4 regions of the Mesorhizobium sp. M7A.F.Ca.CA.001.04.2.1 genome follow, and region 3 is predicted to be linked to each of the others. Evidence: predicted binding sites of a transcription regulator. Region 3 holds the regulator's gene; each other region holds the start of a gene.
What was found. Region 3 encodes LexA, which represses DNA repair genes until DNA is damaged. Its sites were predicted from a motif close to TGTTCNNNNTGTGTTCNG; they were not measured.

Region 1 (3,876 bases), on a different contig from region 3:
AGCAGCCGGGCGACGCAGCCAGGCAGGATCCGCTCGACAGTACCGTCACCTTCACACTTGCCCGGACCGTTTCCGGCGGCACGCATCTGCGTGTCGTCCATGACGGCTTTGCCCGCAAGGCCATGCCTGCCATCGCCATGGCAGGCGCCGGCTGCCGTCTTTCGCTCGGTTTGCGCGCAATTGGAAAGCCCATCGCCGCGAACGCACCGCGCCTTCTGCGCGCGGCATAATAGAAAATCGGAGAAGAAAAATGAGCGGTGTTGCCAGTCTGGTGCCGATGGTCATCGAGCAATCGAGCCGCGGCGAACGCGCCTTCGACATCTTTTCGCGGCTGCTGCGCGAGCGCATCATCTTCATCAACGGCGAGATCAACGACGACATCTCGGCGCTGGTCTGCGCGCAGCTTTTGTCGCTGGAATCGGACAATCCGGACAAGGAGATCTCGCTCTACATCAACTCGCCGGGCGGCGTGGTGACCAGTGGTTTCGCCATCTACGACACGATGCAATATATCAGCTGCCCGGTGTCGACCGTATGCATGGGCTTTGCCGCTTCGATGGGCTCGTTCCTGCTGATGGCAGGCACACCGGGGCGCCGGATTTCCCTGCCGAACGCCACCATCCTGCTGCATCAGCCGCTGGGCGGGTTCCAGGGCCAGGCCTCCGACATCCAGCGACATGCCGAGCGCATCGGCAGGACGAAACGGCACATGACCGAGCTCTACGCGCAGCATTGCGGCCGTACCTATGAAGAGGTCGAGCGCACGCTGGACCGCGACCACTTCATGACCGCCCGCGAGGCGCAGGCATGGGGCATCGTCGACCATGTTTTCGACACGCGCAAAAAGGCGGCGTAAGCCAGGGCCGGAGCGGAGTCCGGCCGGCTGCCGAAGATTTGACGATGCCGGTCTGGTTCCATCGGCGGCGCGCCACTATAGTCCTGGGATGACCGACACTCATCCCTCCAGACCACTGCGTCCCGTCATCGCCGTCATGGTGCTCGCTGTTGCCAGCCTCGTGAGCGGCGCGGCTCTTGCAGAGGACAGTTCGCCGTCGACGCAAAAAAGCGCCCTGCCCGGCGTGACCGGCGACTACCGCATCGCCAAGCCGGCTCCCGAGCCGGACGATGCGCTGCCGGCCGGCGAGAACGGCACATTCAAGATCGGCGATACGGATGTCAGGATTTCCGGCAGCATCACCGTCGATGTCGGCGCCGGCTCGATCGGGCCGCCGCGTCACTGAGTGCGCGCGGAAATGAGCGTTCCCCACATAAAACGGCCCCGCCGTGCCTTGGGCAAACGGACGGGGCCTTCTGGATCTCAAATCCAACTTTGCCGGGAGTGTACTGCCGGCGTTTGATTTCGGATGCACCGCGGCGTTCGGCCGACGATCCGACTAGCAGTCTCTGATTTTTAGGGGATATGGCAGGTCACGGTTTGCCGGGTGGCGCAGACGCTAAACCCTGGCACTTATGCCTGCCGCGGCTCCAGTGACAACTGGAACCCTAGGGGACGATCCGGTGGCGTCATAGCTCCGCTCCTCTGTCCGTTGCGATTGTTGTCAATTCGAAGCACAAATCGCAAATGCCTGCGGCGTCTCGCAGGCCGCCTTTGGGCGGCGAGGCCATCGAAAGACGGCCGGCTTCGTTGACTTCCGGAGACTGCGCTCCTGGGTTGCCCGCGTCAACCATCAATAGCCGGTTACCGAAAAACGTGATCGCCGGGAGGTTACGTACAAGTCAGTTTTTGCACAGCTTTGTCAGGAGCGTGTTCGGCCTTTGTTCTTTCCGCTTGCCCGTTCACGCGAAAGACGCTTAAACGCTTTTGTCGGGAATTGTGGCGTCTCTCGACGTGGCGGCAAAACTACCTACATAGGGGATGGCCGGGAAAACCCGCCATTCCAGGAAATTCCAGATTCTGAGGCGGCGACCGGCTATGGCCGACCATAAATATCTTTCCATTCGCGGGGCGCGCGAACACAATCTGAAGAATGTCGATCTCGACCTGCCGCGTGACAGCCTGATCGTCATGACCGGCCTGTCGGGGTCCGGCAAGTCATCGCTGGCCTTCGACACGATCTATGCCGAAGGCCAGCGCCGCTATGTCGAAAGCCTTTCGGCCTACGCGCGGCAATTCCTCGAGATGATGCAGAAGCCTGATGTCGACCAGATCGACGGCCTGTCGCCTGCCATCTCCATCGAGCAGAAGACCACCTCGAAGAACCCGCGCTCGACCGTCGGCACCGTCACCGAGATCTACGACTATATGCGGCTTCTGTTCGCGCGCGTCGGCATCCCCTATTCGCCGGCCACCGGCCTGCCGATCGAGAGCCAGACAGTCAGTCAGATGGTCGACCGTGTACTGGCGGTCGAGGAAGGCACGCGCCTGTTCATCCTGGCGCCGATGGTGCGCGGCCGCAAAGGCGAATACCGCAAGGAATTGCTGGAACTGCAGAAGAAGGGCTTTCAGCGCGTCAAGGTCGACGGCGTCTTCTATGAGATCGCCGACGTGCCGGCGCTGGACAAGAAGTACAAGCATGACCTCGATGTCGTCGTAGACCGCATCGTCGTGCGCGGCGATCTCGCGACGCGGCTTGCCGATTCCATAGAAACGGCGCTGAAGCTGGCCGATGGGCTGGCGGTCGCCGAATTCGCCGACAAGCCGCTCGATTCCAGCCAGACGGGCGAGGATTCGGTCAACAAGTCGAAGAACGAGACGCATGAGCGCATCCTGTTCTCGGAAAAGTTCGCTTGCCCGGTCTCCGGCTTCACCATTCCGGAAATCGAACCGCGGCTGTTCTCGTTCAACAACCCGTTCGGCGCCTGCCCGACTTGCGACGGTCTCGGCAGCCAGCGCGCCATCGACGGCAATCTGATCGTGCCGGATGAAAACATCTCGCTGCGCGACGGCGCCGTCAGCCCGTGGGCGAAGTCGACCTCGCCCTATTACGCGCAGACGCTGGAGGCATTGGGCAAGGCCTATGGCTTCAAGCTCGGCGACAAGTTCAAGGATTTGTCCGAAGAGGCCAAGGAAGCCGTCCTGCGCGGCACCGGCGAGCGCGAGATCACCTTCCAGTATGATGACGGCCTGCGCTCCTACAAGACGACGAAGACTTTCGAAGGCGTCATCCCCAATCTCGAGCGGCGCTGGAAAGAGACCGAATCCGCCTGGATGCGCGAGGAGATCGAGCGCTTCATGTCGGCCACACCCTGCCCGGTCTGCAAGGGCTATCGGCTGAAGCCCGAGTCGCTGGCGGTGAAGATCGCCGGCAGGCACATCGGCGAAGTCACCGAGCTTTCCATCCGCAAGGCCGACCAGTGGTTCACCGACCTGCCCGCGTCGCTCAACGACAAGCAGAACGAAATCGCGGTGCGTGTGCTCAAGGAAATCCGTGAACGGCTGCGCTTCCTCAACGATGTCGGGCTCGACTATCTGACGCTGTCGCGCAATTCCGGCACGCTGTCGGGCGGCGAGAGCCAGCGCATCCGGCTGGCATCGCAGATCGGCTCCGGCCTGACCGGCGTGCTCTATGTGCTGGACGAGCCGTCGATCGGTCTGCACCAGCGCGACAATGCGCGCCTGCTCGATACGCTGAAGCACCTGCGCGACATCGGCAACACGGTGATCGTCGTCGAGCATGACGAGGACGCCATCCTGCATGCCGACTATGTCGTCGACATGGGCCCGGCCGCCGGGATCCATGGCGGCGAGATCATCGCCCAGGGCACGCCGCAGCAGGTCATGGCCAATCCCAATTCGATCACCGGCAAATATCTGTCGGGCGCGCTCGAAGTGGCGACGCCCGGCGTGCGGCGTGAAGCGAAGAAGAACCGCCGCATCAAGATCGTCGGCGCGCGCGGCAACAATCTGAAGAACGT
Region 2 (3,876 bases), on a different contig from region 3:
CTATCCAGCCCTTCGCTTTCAGATACCAGAGATGAAACTCGAGATGCTCTCGCGGACAGTCTGACAGGCGTTCGAGCTCCACATCCCCGATCCCGGGATTGCTGACGTCGTGCCGGCGCTTCGCGTAAAGCAGCGACAGCAGCCTGGCCTGGATCACGACATCCCGCTCGATGCCTTTGCTGTTGCTGGCTTCCTCGGTCAATTCGCGGCGAAGGCCGGCATGGTCCCTATACGCGATGTCGTATTGAGCGCGTTTGACCGGATCCTTGAGCGTGTTGTGGGCTTCCACGATTTCACTGAAGCGGGCTTCATCGCCGGTTTCGCGATTGTCGGGATGATAGCGCATCGCAAAATAGCGAAATATGCGCTCCAGCGTTTCCGAGTTGGCGTTCGGGCTGACTTCCAAAACTTCGTAGTAGTCAACGAACATAGCGGGCTCCCCGACCGCAATCATATTCACATTATCTAAATAAGGAATTCCCAATGCGGAGACCAAGACTTTGGTCCGATGCGATGACGTCCACGCCCCCGAAGACGGAGAAACGGCCGGCGCCCGGTCGGTGGGGGCAGTTGGGTGGTGAGGACGTCGACCAAGCGGACAATCAGGTCCGCGGCAGTGCGGAGATGGCCGATTCGTCGGATGACGGTTATGGCGTGATTGCGGAAGGTGGCGTGGCAAGGTCGGCTTGTCGGGCGGCGAGTGATCTACGCCGCCTGCGCCACCCGCTCCGAGCTCATGCGATAGGAAATCGCTTCGGCCAGATGGATGCGGCCGACGGTTTCGCTGGCGTCGAGATCGGCGAGTGTCCGCGCCACCTTCAGCACCCGGTGATAGGCTCGCGCCGAAAAGGCGAGCTTTTCGCTGGCGTCCTTGAGCAGCGACAGGCCGGCGGCGTCCGGCATGGCGATCTCCTCGATGACCGAGGGCGCGCAATGCGCGTTGGTGGTGGCGCGGGTGGCGCCGAGCCGCTCGAAGCGCTCGCGCTGGATGGTGCGGGCGCGTGCCACACGCATCGCCACATCGGCACTTTTCTCCGCCCGGTCGGGCCGGATCAGGTCGCTGGCCGAGACCGCCGGCACTTCGATCCTGAGATCGATGCGGTCGAGCAGCGGGCCCGAAATGCGCGCCTGGTAGTCGGTGCGGCAGCGCTCGCCGCGCAGGCAGCGATAACCCGGCTCGCCGGCCATGCCGCAGCGGCACGGGTTCATCGCCGCCACCAGCTGGATACGCGCCGGATAGGTGACGCGATGGTTGGCCCGCGCGATCATGCAGTCGCCGGTCTCCAGCGGCTGGCGCAGCGCATCGAGCGTCTGCGGCGTGAACTCGGGAAACTCGTCGAGGAACAGCACGCCGTGATGGGCCAGCGACACCTCGCCCGGCCGCGCGCGGATGCCGCCGCCGACCATCGCCGCCATCGAGGCCGAGTGGTGCGGCGCGCGGAACGCCCGCCGGTCGGTCAATTTGCCTTCGCCGAGCTCTCCCGCCACCGACGCGATCATCGAGACTTCGAGCAATTCCTTCGGCGCCAGCGGCGGCAGGATCGACGGCAGCCGCTGCGCCAGCATCGATTTGCCCGAGCCCGGCGGCCCGATCATCAGAAGATTATGCCCGCCGGCGGCCGCCACTTCCAGCGCCCGCTTGGCGGTCTCCTGGCCCTTGATGTCGGCGAGGTCGGGCAAATCCAGCGCGGCGGCGTGGATGCCGGCCTCGGGGCGCGACAGCACCTGCGTGCCGCGAAAATGATTGGCGATGGCAATCAGGCTGCGCGGTGCCAGAATGTCGAAATCCTTTCCAGCCCAGGCCGCCTCAGGTCCGCAGGCGAACGGGCAGATCAGGCCCTTGCCCTCGGCATTGGCGGCGATCGCCGCCGGCAAGGCGCCGGCGACCGCGGCAATCGTGCCATCGAGCGACAATTCTCCAAGCACGACATAGCCGGCCAGCATGTCGCCCGGAATGGCGCCAAGGGCAGCCATCAGGCCAAGCGCGATCGGCAGGTCGTAGTGACTGCCTTCCTTCGGCAGGTCGGCCGGCGCCAGATTGACCGTGACTTTCTTCGACGGCATCGACAGGCCGGATGCATGCAGTGCGGCCTGCACCCGCTCGCGGCTTTCGGCCACCGCCTTGTCGCCCAGGCCGACGATGTGCATGTTGACCTTGCCGGGCGCGATCATCACCTGCACGTCGACCGGCACGGCCTCGATGCCCTGGAAAGCGACCGTGCGAACCCGCGCCACCATTTCTTTGCCCCCAGACCACAACCCACGCGATGGCCAAGAAATGGCCCCACGGGCAGACAATCACAAATCCTCGGTCAAATCAAGAACATTACGGGAACATGTGAGCGCGTGGGTTGCAGCCGAATTGAGCGCGGTTGCAAAAACGGAACATGGTTAAGACAAAATGAAAACGGCTTACCCGCGCTTGTCCTCGACTGCATCCCAGAACAGGCTGGCGATGTCGGCGCCGCCGAAGCGTTTGACCTCGCGCACGCCGGTCGGCGAGGTGACATTGATCTCGGTCATGTAGTCGCCGATCACGTCGATGCCGACCAGGATGAAGCCACGCTCCTTCAGCGAAGGCCCGATGCGTGCGCAGATCTCGCGTTCGCGCGCCGTCAGCTCGGTCTTTTCGGCGCGGCCGCCGACATGCATGTTGGAGCGGGAATCATGTTCGGCGGGCACGCGGTTGATGGCGCCGACCGGCTCGCCGTCGATCAGGATGATGCGCTTGTCGCCCTTGCGCACGTCCTTGAGATAGCGCTGCACGATATAGGGTTCGCGAAACATCTGGCCGAACATTTCCAGCAGCGAGGCCAGGTTGCGGTCGCCCTCCAGCAGATGGAAGATGCCGGCGCCGCCATTGCCGTAGAGCGGCTTGACGATGATGTCGCCGAACTCCTTGCGGAAGGCGGCAACTTCGAGTGGATCCTTGGTGATCAGCGTGTCCGGCATCAGGTCGGCAAATTCGGTGACGAAGATCTTTTCCGGGCTGTTGCGCACCCAGGCCGGGTCGTTGACCACGAGCGTCTTCGGGTGGATGCGCTCCAGGATGTGCGTGGTGGTGATGTAGTTCATGTCGAAGGGCGGATCCTGGCGCAGCAGGACGACGTCCATCTCCGACAGATCGGTGCGCACCTTCTCGCCCAGCGAATAGTGGCTGCCCTTCTCGTCGCGCACCTGCATCTCCTCAATGCGGGCAAACACCTTGCCGTCGCGCAACGACAGCCGATCCGGCGTGTAGTGGAACAGCTCATGGCCACGCCGCTGCGCTTCCAGCGACAGCGCGAACGAGGTGTCGCCGGCGATCGACACGGTGGAGATGTGGTCCATCTGGACGGCGATTTTCAGCTTCATGGCGGGTCTCCGGCGGCTCGGATGGACGACTGTCCTGCCTGTACAGGCTCACTGCCCGTCTGCCAATCGCGACCTTTTGAAGATTGGCATCAGCAAGTCGCAAGCTCGGCCCTGCCGGTCATTCCGTGACAGGAGCCAGGCTGCGCGTCCTCGTTGTTCCTTGAGCCCGAATCCACACCTCACATCGATCCTTCGAAACAGGTCGCGGTTGCCCATGGAAAATCGATTTCGCGATACGTTTCCTAAAGGGTTTGCTGCCAGTCTGAAAATAAATTCCGAAGTCACAAAACAGGGACACCGATGCAAACTTCGTTTGGCACCGGTCAGGCAAACAGGGAGAGCACGGATCTGGCATTCACCGATCCGTTGACCGGGCTTGGCAACCATCGCCGCTTCTTCGACAAGGTCGATCGGCTGATCGCCGACCGAGCCGACGATCCCGCGCCCTTTACCGTCGGGATTCTCGACCTCGACGGCTTCAAGCCGATCAACGATCTGTTCGGCCACAAGGCCGGCGACGAC
Region 3 (3,876 bases):
TCTCTCATCACCGGATATGCCAAGCTTTTGCCGCCGACCGGGCCGGTGCGACCGGACAGCTATGATTTCTCCTTCGACAGCTATTTTGCCGGCATTGGCGGCAGCGGGTTCTTTCTCGGCAATCCCAAGCTTGTCGTCACCGATGATGGCGACATGCCGCTGTCGGCCCGAATTTCCTCCAGCGTGGAAAATGCCCGTGAAGGCATTGCCGACCATATCAGGGCGAGCGTCGGCGGCGCCGAAGGCGAGATCGCCGCGGCGCTGATCGTCGGCGTGCGCGCCGGCATTCCCGACGACATCAATGAGGCGATGCGACGTACCGGCATCTACCACATCATCTCCATTTCGGGACTGCACATGGCTCTGGTCGCCGGCACCATCATGGGGTTGCTGCGCGGCGCCTTCGCCTTGTTTCCCGATTTTTCCGCGCGTCGCCCGGTCAAGAAGTATGCCGCTGCCGCCGCACTGTTCTCGATCGCAGCCTACCTCGTCATCTCAGGTATCGTCGTCGCCGCCGAGCGCAGCTTCATCATGCTGGCAGTGATGCTGATTGCAGTTCTGTTCGATCGAGCAGCACTCACCATGCGCAATCTGGCGATCTCGGCGATCGCCGTCATCGTGGTGTCGCCGCATGAGGTGGTCGGCCCGAGTTTTCAGATGTCGTTCGCCGCGACCGCGGCTCTGGTCGGCGCTTATGCCGGCTGGGCGGATCACCGCGCGGGAAAAGCAAGACCGCCGCCGCCGAAGCGATCCTTGCCCGGGTTCCTGACACGAAAATTCCTGCTGGCGGCAATTGGTCTGGCCATGACCTCGATCATCGCCGGCAGCGCCACGACGCTGTTTGCCATCTGGCATTTTCAGCGTGTGTCGCCGCTCAGCCTGTTCGCCAATCTCGCGGTTATGCCGATCGTCACCGTCGTCATGTTCCTGGCCGTCGCCAGCGCGCTGCTGATGCCTTTCGGATTGGATTGGCCAGCTCTCTACCTGATGGGCAAGGGCCTGACGATGATGATCGCCATATCGGGCTGGATCTCCGAGCGTTCGCCTGTCGATGGGGTCGGGCTGATTTCGCAACAGTCGGTCCTGCTGGTGGCCATTGCCCTGGTCATCGCGACGATGGCGACGACATGGCTGCGGCTCGCGGCTCTGCCATTCGCGTTGGCAGGCTTGCTGACCGTCTCGGATACGCGCACGCCCGATGTGCTGATCTCGGAAGACGCCCGGCTGGTGGCGTTGCCGATCGGTGGCGGTGAGCTTGCCGTTAGCCGGCAACGGCCGAACGAATTCACCGTCGACAACTGGAAACGCGCGCTGACATCGGAAACCATCGTCGTTCCGGAAGTGTTCGACAACAGCGATGGGCAATTCGACGTCGCGGATGCCGTTGAGCTACCGCCGGGATCGCCGTTCTATTGCTCCTCAGGCGTTTGCGTGGCCAGGCACATGTCCGGTGCGATCATTGCCTATGTCGAGGACCGCAAGGACACCTGGAAAGCCTGCGGCTTCGCCGAGCTGATCGTCGTCAACGACGCCACCGCCTATGACGCCTGTCATAACCCACTGGTTCTCGTCATCACCAAGCGGCAACTGGCTCGCAAAGGCAGTGCCGCGGTCTTCTTCGATCGCCAATCGGCGACCACGCCGGCGACGATCAGCTTCGCGGTGGACAGCCCATATCGGCCCTGGCACACGCAACGCAGATACTCTCGCGAGGCGAGGGGGCTGGCACCCTTCAAGAAACCCGAGAAGCCAGTGGTCAACCCACAGCCGTCTCAGTAGCGACGGATCAGGCCGACGAGCTTGCCTTGCACCTTGACCCTATCGGGCCCGAAAATCCGTGTCTCGTAGGCTGGATTGGCGGCTTCGAGGGCAATCGAGGCGCCCTTGCGGCGGAACCGCTTCAGCGTCGCTTCCTCTTCATCGACCAGCGCCACGATGATCTCGCCGGGGCTGGCCGTATCGGCGTTACGGATGATGACGGTGTCGCCGTCGAAGATGCCGGCCTCGATCATCGAATCGCCCTTGACCTCCAGCGCATAGTGCGCGCCGCCCATGATCATGTCCGGCGGCACCGAAATCGAATGCGTCTGATGCTGGATGGCATCGATCGGCACGCCGGCGGCGATGCGACCCATGACCGGGATCGAAACGGCAGAGACCGCATCGTCGTCATTGCCGGGCGAAGGCATCCGCGAAGGCGCCGGCTTGATCTGCCGGCCAAGAGCACCACCCTGACCAAGACTGCCCTGGATGACGCTTGGCGAAAACTTCTTTGCCGCATTGAGGCCTGGCGCGATGGAGTCCGGCAGCCGCAGCACTTCCAGCGCGCGGGCCCGATTGGGCAGCCGGCGGATAAAGCCGCGCTCCTCAAGGGCCGTGATCAGCCGATGAATCCCGGATTTGGAGGCAAGGTCGAGCGCCTCCTTCATTTCGTCGAAGGATGGCGGAATGCCGCTCTCCTTCAGGCGTTCATGGATGAACATCAGCAGTTCATGTTGCTTGCGTGTCAGCATGGCGGCCCCCAGGTTCCCTGAAACCAGAATCGAAAAACAAACCCAGAACAAACACTATCTGTTCCAGTTGTGTTCTGCAACCGTTTAAAGTTTAATGAATTTGTTAAGGCTGCTGAAATTATTTGGCGCTTGCCAGCGGGTTACGATCGACGGGCGCCACCTTCGGCAATGCGCCTGCTCACATTGAAATTGTTATGGTTAATGACCTGTGGCTTATCCTCTACCAAAGCTTGGCATTATCTGTCGATCAGCCTCGACAAGGGGCGATTGCAACCTTCGGGACGTTCGTTGGCCGTGAACGAAACGGAGCCAAAACGCCAACGTCAGTTGGGCATTTTGGCTGGAAATTCAGCTCTCCGTCATTTGCCAGGCAGTGAGGGCAGCGACGGCGGATCGCCGGGATCGGTGCGTCAGGTAACGGCTTCCTTGACGGCGAAACGCTGGTCCTTCCATGCACCCGTGCGCAGAATGTCTTCCAGAACCTCAACCGCCAGCCACACATCCTTGTAGCTGACATAGAGCGGCGTGAAGCCGAAACGGATGGTCGACGGTGCGCGGAAGTCACCGATCACCCCGCGCTCGATCAGCGCCCGCATGATTTGATAGCCGTGGTCGTGAAGGAACGACACCTGGCTGCCGCGCCTGGTCGCGTCGCGGGTGGTCTCCAGCGTGAGACCGTAGGCGCCGCACTTGGCTTCGACGAGCTGGATGAACAGTTCTGTCTGCGCGACGCTCTTCTTTCGCAATGCCGCCATGTCGACGTCGCTCCAGATGGCAAGCGCGCCTTTGAGCGCCCGCATCGACAGGACCGGTTGCGTACCGCACAGAAAACGGCGGATGCCGGTGCCGGCAACATAACCCCGTTCGAAGGCAAAGGGCCGCGCATGGCCCCACCAGCCGCTGAGCGGCTGGCTGATATCGCCGTGGTGGCGCTGCGCGGCATAGATGAAGGCCGGCGCGCCCGGACCGCCGTTGAGGTACTTGTACGTGCAGCCGACAGCGAAATCGGCATTTGCCTGATCGAGCTCGACGGGCAGGGCGCCGGCGGTGTGGCAGAGATCCCAGACGATCAGCGCTCCGGCCGTATGAGCCCTGCGCGTCAGCGCCGCCATGTCGCGCAGTTCACCCGATTTGTAATTGACGTGGTTGACCAGCACCACCGCGACGTTTTCGTCGATCAGATCTTCGATGGTCGGCGCGTCGACGCCCGCGAGGCGCAGCAGGACGCCATCCCGGGTCGAGGCCACGCCTTCGGCGATGTACAGGTCGGTGGGAAAACTGTCACCTTCGGCGACGATGGCTGACCGGCCGGGCCGCATCTCCATCGCTGCGTGCAGCACCTTGTAGATGTTGGTCGATGTCG
Region 4 (3,876 bases), on a different contig from region 3:
CGTTCGCGTCGGCCGGCGCGTGCGGGCGCTGCGGCTGGAGCGCAATTTGTCGCTGGCCGATCTTGCGGCAAAGGCCGGCGTGTCGATCGGTGCATTGAGCCAGATCGAGCGCGGCATGTCCTCGCTGCGCGTCAAGGTGATCTGGCCGCTCGCCGCCGCCCTCGACATCGAGCCGTCGGCGCTGATCGCCGACGGCAACGATGCGGCCAACGATCTCTATTGCGTGCGTGCCGACAAGCGGCGGCAAATCCCGGTGAAATCGGAAGGCATTGCCAAGGCGCTGCTGTCACCGCCGGGCGCGACGCTGACCGGCATGCTGGTGACGGTGGAAGCCGGCGGCGGCACGGCCGAGGCCTATGCGCATGCCGGCCATGAATTCGGCTTCGTGCTGGCCGGTGAGGTCGAACTGGTGGTGGATTCGACGAAATACGGGTTGAAGGCGGGCGACAGCTTTGCCTTCAAGAGCACGCTTTTGCATGCCTTCCGCAATCCGGGCGCCGAGCGGTGCCAGATTCTCTGGGTCAACACCACGAAGCCGTCCGAGGTTCGCGATGGCGCCTGATCCACTCGTCCGGCTGCAGGCGGTCTCGAAGATTTTTCCTGGCGGCATCGTCGGGCTCGACGCCGTCGATCTCGACATTATCAGCGGCGAGTTCATCACGCTGCTCGGGCCGTCGGGTTGCGGCAAGACCACCAGTCTGCGCGTCATCGCCGGTTTCGAAAGCCCGTCGAGCGGCAAGGTGCTGCTAGACGGCCGCGATATCACGGCACTTCGCCCGTTCGACCGGCCGGTCAACACCGTGTTCCAGGACTACGCGCTGTTCCCGCACATGAATGTTGCAGAAAATGTCGGCTTCGGTCTGTCGCTGCGCAAACTGTCTGGAGCCGAACAGGCTAAGCGCACCGGCGAAGCGCTCGACATGGTCGGTCTCGCCGACAAGCTTGGCGCCCGTGTCTCCGAACTGTCTGGCGGCCAGCGCCAACGCGTCGCGCTCGCGCGTGCCATCGTCTGCGAGCCGCGCGTGCTGCTGCTCGACGAGCCGTTGTCGGCGCTCGATGCGCATCTGCGCGAACAGATGCAGGTTGAGCTGAAGCGGCTGCAGTCGCGGCTTGGCACCACCTTCGTCATGGTCACCCACGACCAGACCGAAGCGCTGTCGATTTCCGACCGCATCGTCGTCATGAACAAGGGCCGCATCGAGCAGATCGCACCGCCGGCCACACTTTATGACCGGCCTGCCACGAAGTTTGTGGCGAGCTTCATCGGCACCATGAATCTCCTGCAATCACGGTTTGTCGGCCGCGATGGCGATCGCTTGCGTTTCACCGCCGGCACCCTGCCGCTGGAGGCTATTTCTGAAACCGGCGAGGCACCTGCCGAGGGCGCTACCCGCACCATCGGCGTGCGCCCGGAGGATTTGCTGGCGATGACCGAGGCCGCGCCCGGCACCGCACCGGCGCGCGTCAACAGCGTCGTCTTTCACGGCCGCACGCTGCGCCTGCATGCCGAACTCGGGCAGGGCGCACCTGTCGTCATCGACGCGCCGCGCCAGGCCGAGGGTTTTCGCTTCCAGGTCGGCGACGTGGCGCATATCAGCCTACGCCGTGGCGCCCACTGCCCAGTGCTGCCAGGTTAGTTCATCGATACCTGAAACGGAGCACACGTCGCACGTTCAGCGGCCACAAGCAGTCGGGCAACGGTCGCGACTATGCCGATCGGGCGATCGACGATTTCTCAAGGACGTAGGTTTCAAGCCACCCTCAGCAGAGCTTCTTCGACTGTTGAACTCGCGGGCGATGATCCGGAAAGCACGACCGACCGTTCGCTCATTTCCGCTTGCCATGTTCCCGTTTTGTTCTAAAATCTCCGGCTTGGCGGGGATGGGTGGCGCAAAAGGAGGAAGGACATGAACGAACTGCCCACATTCAACACAGCCGAAAACGGTCAAACATCTTTCAACTGGCATGAGCGGAACAGGCGTCGTCGCACTGATCGGTTGTTCTTCTGTCACCTGATGGATGGCACCATCGCCGACCCTATCGCTTTACAAGCAACCGCTTGGCGCCAGGAACTCGGGCTGAAAGGGAAAACAATTGCCGATCACATCTCGCTTGTTGGACTCGGCGACCATGACGGATTGCCGGAGGGCTTGGTAGAACTCGCTCACCACATAGGCTCGATGATTGTCGCAAAACCATTCGACGTTTCTTTTGATCGTTTGTGCGCTTTTGGCGGTGGCGCGCTTGTTTTACGCAACAGCGACGGCAATCCTTCGCTGCAAGAATTCTGGCGAAACCTGACGGCAGTGATTTCGGATAGCCCGTTAAAGCTCTTTCTCACAAAATCCATTGAACCGCATGTCACGCTGCTTCGCGACAAAGTGGGAGTGCCCAAAATTCGCGAAAGGGCGATTGAGCCCATCAGTTGGACAGTGCGGGATTTCGCGCTCGTCCAGAGCTTCATCCAGGAAGGTCGCTATGAGGTGCCTCACCGTTGGCAATTGACGGGCCAGGACGATGCCCGGCCCGCGATGTAAACGCCTCAAATCATCGTCATATGTCCGCGGGGACCATCATCCTGACATGGCTTGTCAGCTACGGCGCGGTCCGACGATGGCAGGCCAGCAGGCTGTTCCCTACCTAAATGCGTCTGAACAGGAGGAACGAAAATGACCATCGCGGAAATTGCCAAGGATTTTACCGAGCTGCTCAAGCAGGGCGAGAACGAAGCTGCCGCCGAGAAGTACAATTCCGACGATATCGTGAGCTACGAAGCCATGGAGGGGCCGATGGCCATCTCCCGTGGCAAGGAGGCTCTCAGGCAGAAGGGCCAGTGGTGGCAGGAGAACAATGAAGTCCATGGCGGCTCTGTCGAAGGCCCCTATGTCAATGGCGACCAGTTCGCGGTGCGCTTCAAGTTCGACATAACGCCCAAGGCTACCGGCGAGCGTGTCACCATGGATGAAGTCGGCCTCTACACGGTCAAAAACGGCAAGATCACCGAAGAGCGCTTCTACTACTAGGGCCGAACCCCGGCTTCCGGCTCACGTCGCTGCAGGATCAGGAAATTAGACGGCCGGGACATTGTCCTGGCCGTCATGTGGAACGGAGATATGGCAACGGCTCTGGCAAAGCGGAAAGGGTGGTTTAGTCTGTGGAACGGATTCGACAGTCAGCCAAGGAAGCACGCTTTTGACGATCACCATGTACGGCATCACCACTTGCGACACGGTCAGGAAGGCGCGCGTCTGGCTGGAAGGCCATGACGTAGCCTACCGGTTTCACGATTTCAGGGCCGAGGGACTGGACGCGAAGCGGCTGGATGGTTGGGCGGGCAAGGTCGGCTGGGAAAAGCTGCTCAACAAGGCGAGCACGACGTTCCGCGAGCTGCCGGACAAGGAAAAGCAGGGTCTCGACGAGAAGAGCGCCAAGGCGCTGATGCTGGCCAAGCCGACCATGATCAAGCGGCCGGTGCTGGAGGTAGGCGACCGGGTTATGGTCGGGTTCAAGGCTGATGTCTATGAGGCGGCGGTGGGGAAGTAGAGCTGCCTCTCGTTCCACGGTGTTCCGTGGCGCCCCCCCTCTGTCCTGCCGGACATCTCCCCCTCAAGTGGGGAGATTGGCAGCTTCGCCGCTCCGCCATTCCTGTCACGTTCGGGATTTGCGAAGAAGATGATGACAGCGGATCTCCCCACCTGAGGGGGAGATGGCCGGCAGGCCAGAGGGGGGGCGCTGTCCCGCCGACCGCCATAAAATCTCAGCGTCCGCGCAAATACCCCGCCAGCGCCACCGCATTGTTGTGCGCCTCGTCATGCGCGCCGTAGAGCAGCGTCACCTTGCCGTTACCCAGCAGGCCTCGCAACTGCGTCACCGCCG

Region 1: a site for LexA is predicted at 1,767-1,784, ahead of uvrA (excinuclease ABC subunit UvrA). Genes of this name have one in related genera too.
Region 2: a site for LexA is predicted at 2,320-2,337, ahead of EN955_RS08900 (YifB family Mg chelatase-like AAA ATPase). Genes of this name have one in related genera too.
Region 4: a site for LexA is predicted at 1,844-1,861, ahead of EN955_RS24810 (2'-5' RNA ligase family protein). Genes of this name have one in related genera too.

What each region holds. Positions count from the first base shown of each region.
Region 1 is NZ_RZQT01000182.1:1,291-5,166, forward strand. It holds gene EN955_RS31705 (SRPBCC domain-containing protein) at 1-230, shown strand, start outside; gene EN955_RS31710 (ATP-dependent Clp protease proteolytic subunit) at 251-856, shown strand; gene EN955_RS31715 (hypothetical protein) at 945-1,241, shown strand; gene uvrA (excinuclease ABC subunit UvrA) at 1,934-3,876, shown strand, end outside.
Region 2 is NZ_RZQT01000019.1:46,130-50,005, reverse strand. It holds gene EN955_RS08905 (J domain-containing protein) at 1-430, opposite strand, end outside; gene EN955_RS08900 (YifB family Mg chelatase-like AAA ATPase) at 706-2,238, opposite strand; gene gshB (glutathione synthase) at 2,413-3,354, opposite strand; gene EN955_RS08890 (EAL domain-containing protein) at 3,655-3,876, shown strand, end outside.
Region 3 is NZ_RZQT01000091.1:7,700-11,575, forward strand. It holds gene EN955_RS24145 (ComEC/Rec2 family competence protein) at 1-1,779, shown strand, start outside; gene lexA (transcriptional repressor LexA) at 1,773-2,513, opposite strand; gene kynU (kynureninase) at 2,924-3,876, opposite strand, start outside.
Region 4 is NZ_RZQT01000096.1:18,139-22,014, forward strand. It holds gene EN955_RS24800 (cupin domain-containing protein) at 1-562, shown strand, start outside; gene EN955_RS24805 (ABC transporter ATP-binding protein) at 552-1,637, shown strand; gene EN955_RS24810 (2'-5' RNA ligase family protein) at 1,908-2,537, shown strand; gene EN955_RS24815 (nuclear transport factor 2 family protein) at 2,670-3,023, shown strand; gene EN955_RS24820 (ArsC family reductase) at 3,193-3,543, shown strand; partial or broken gene EN955_RS24830 (DUF488 family protein) at 3,758-3,876, opposite strand, start outside.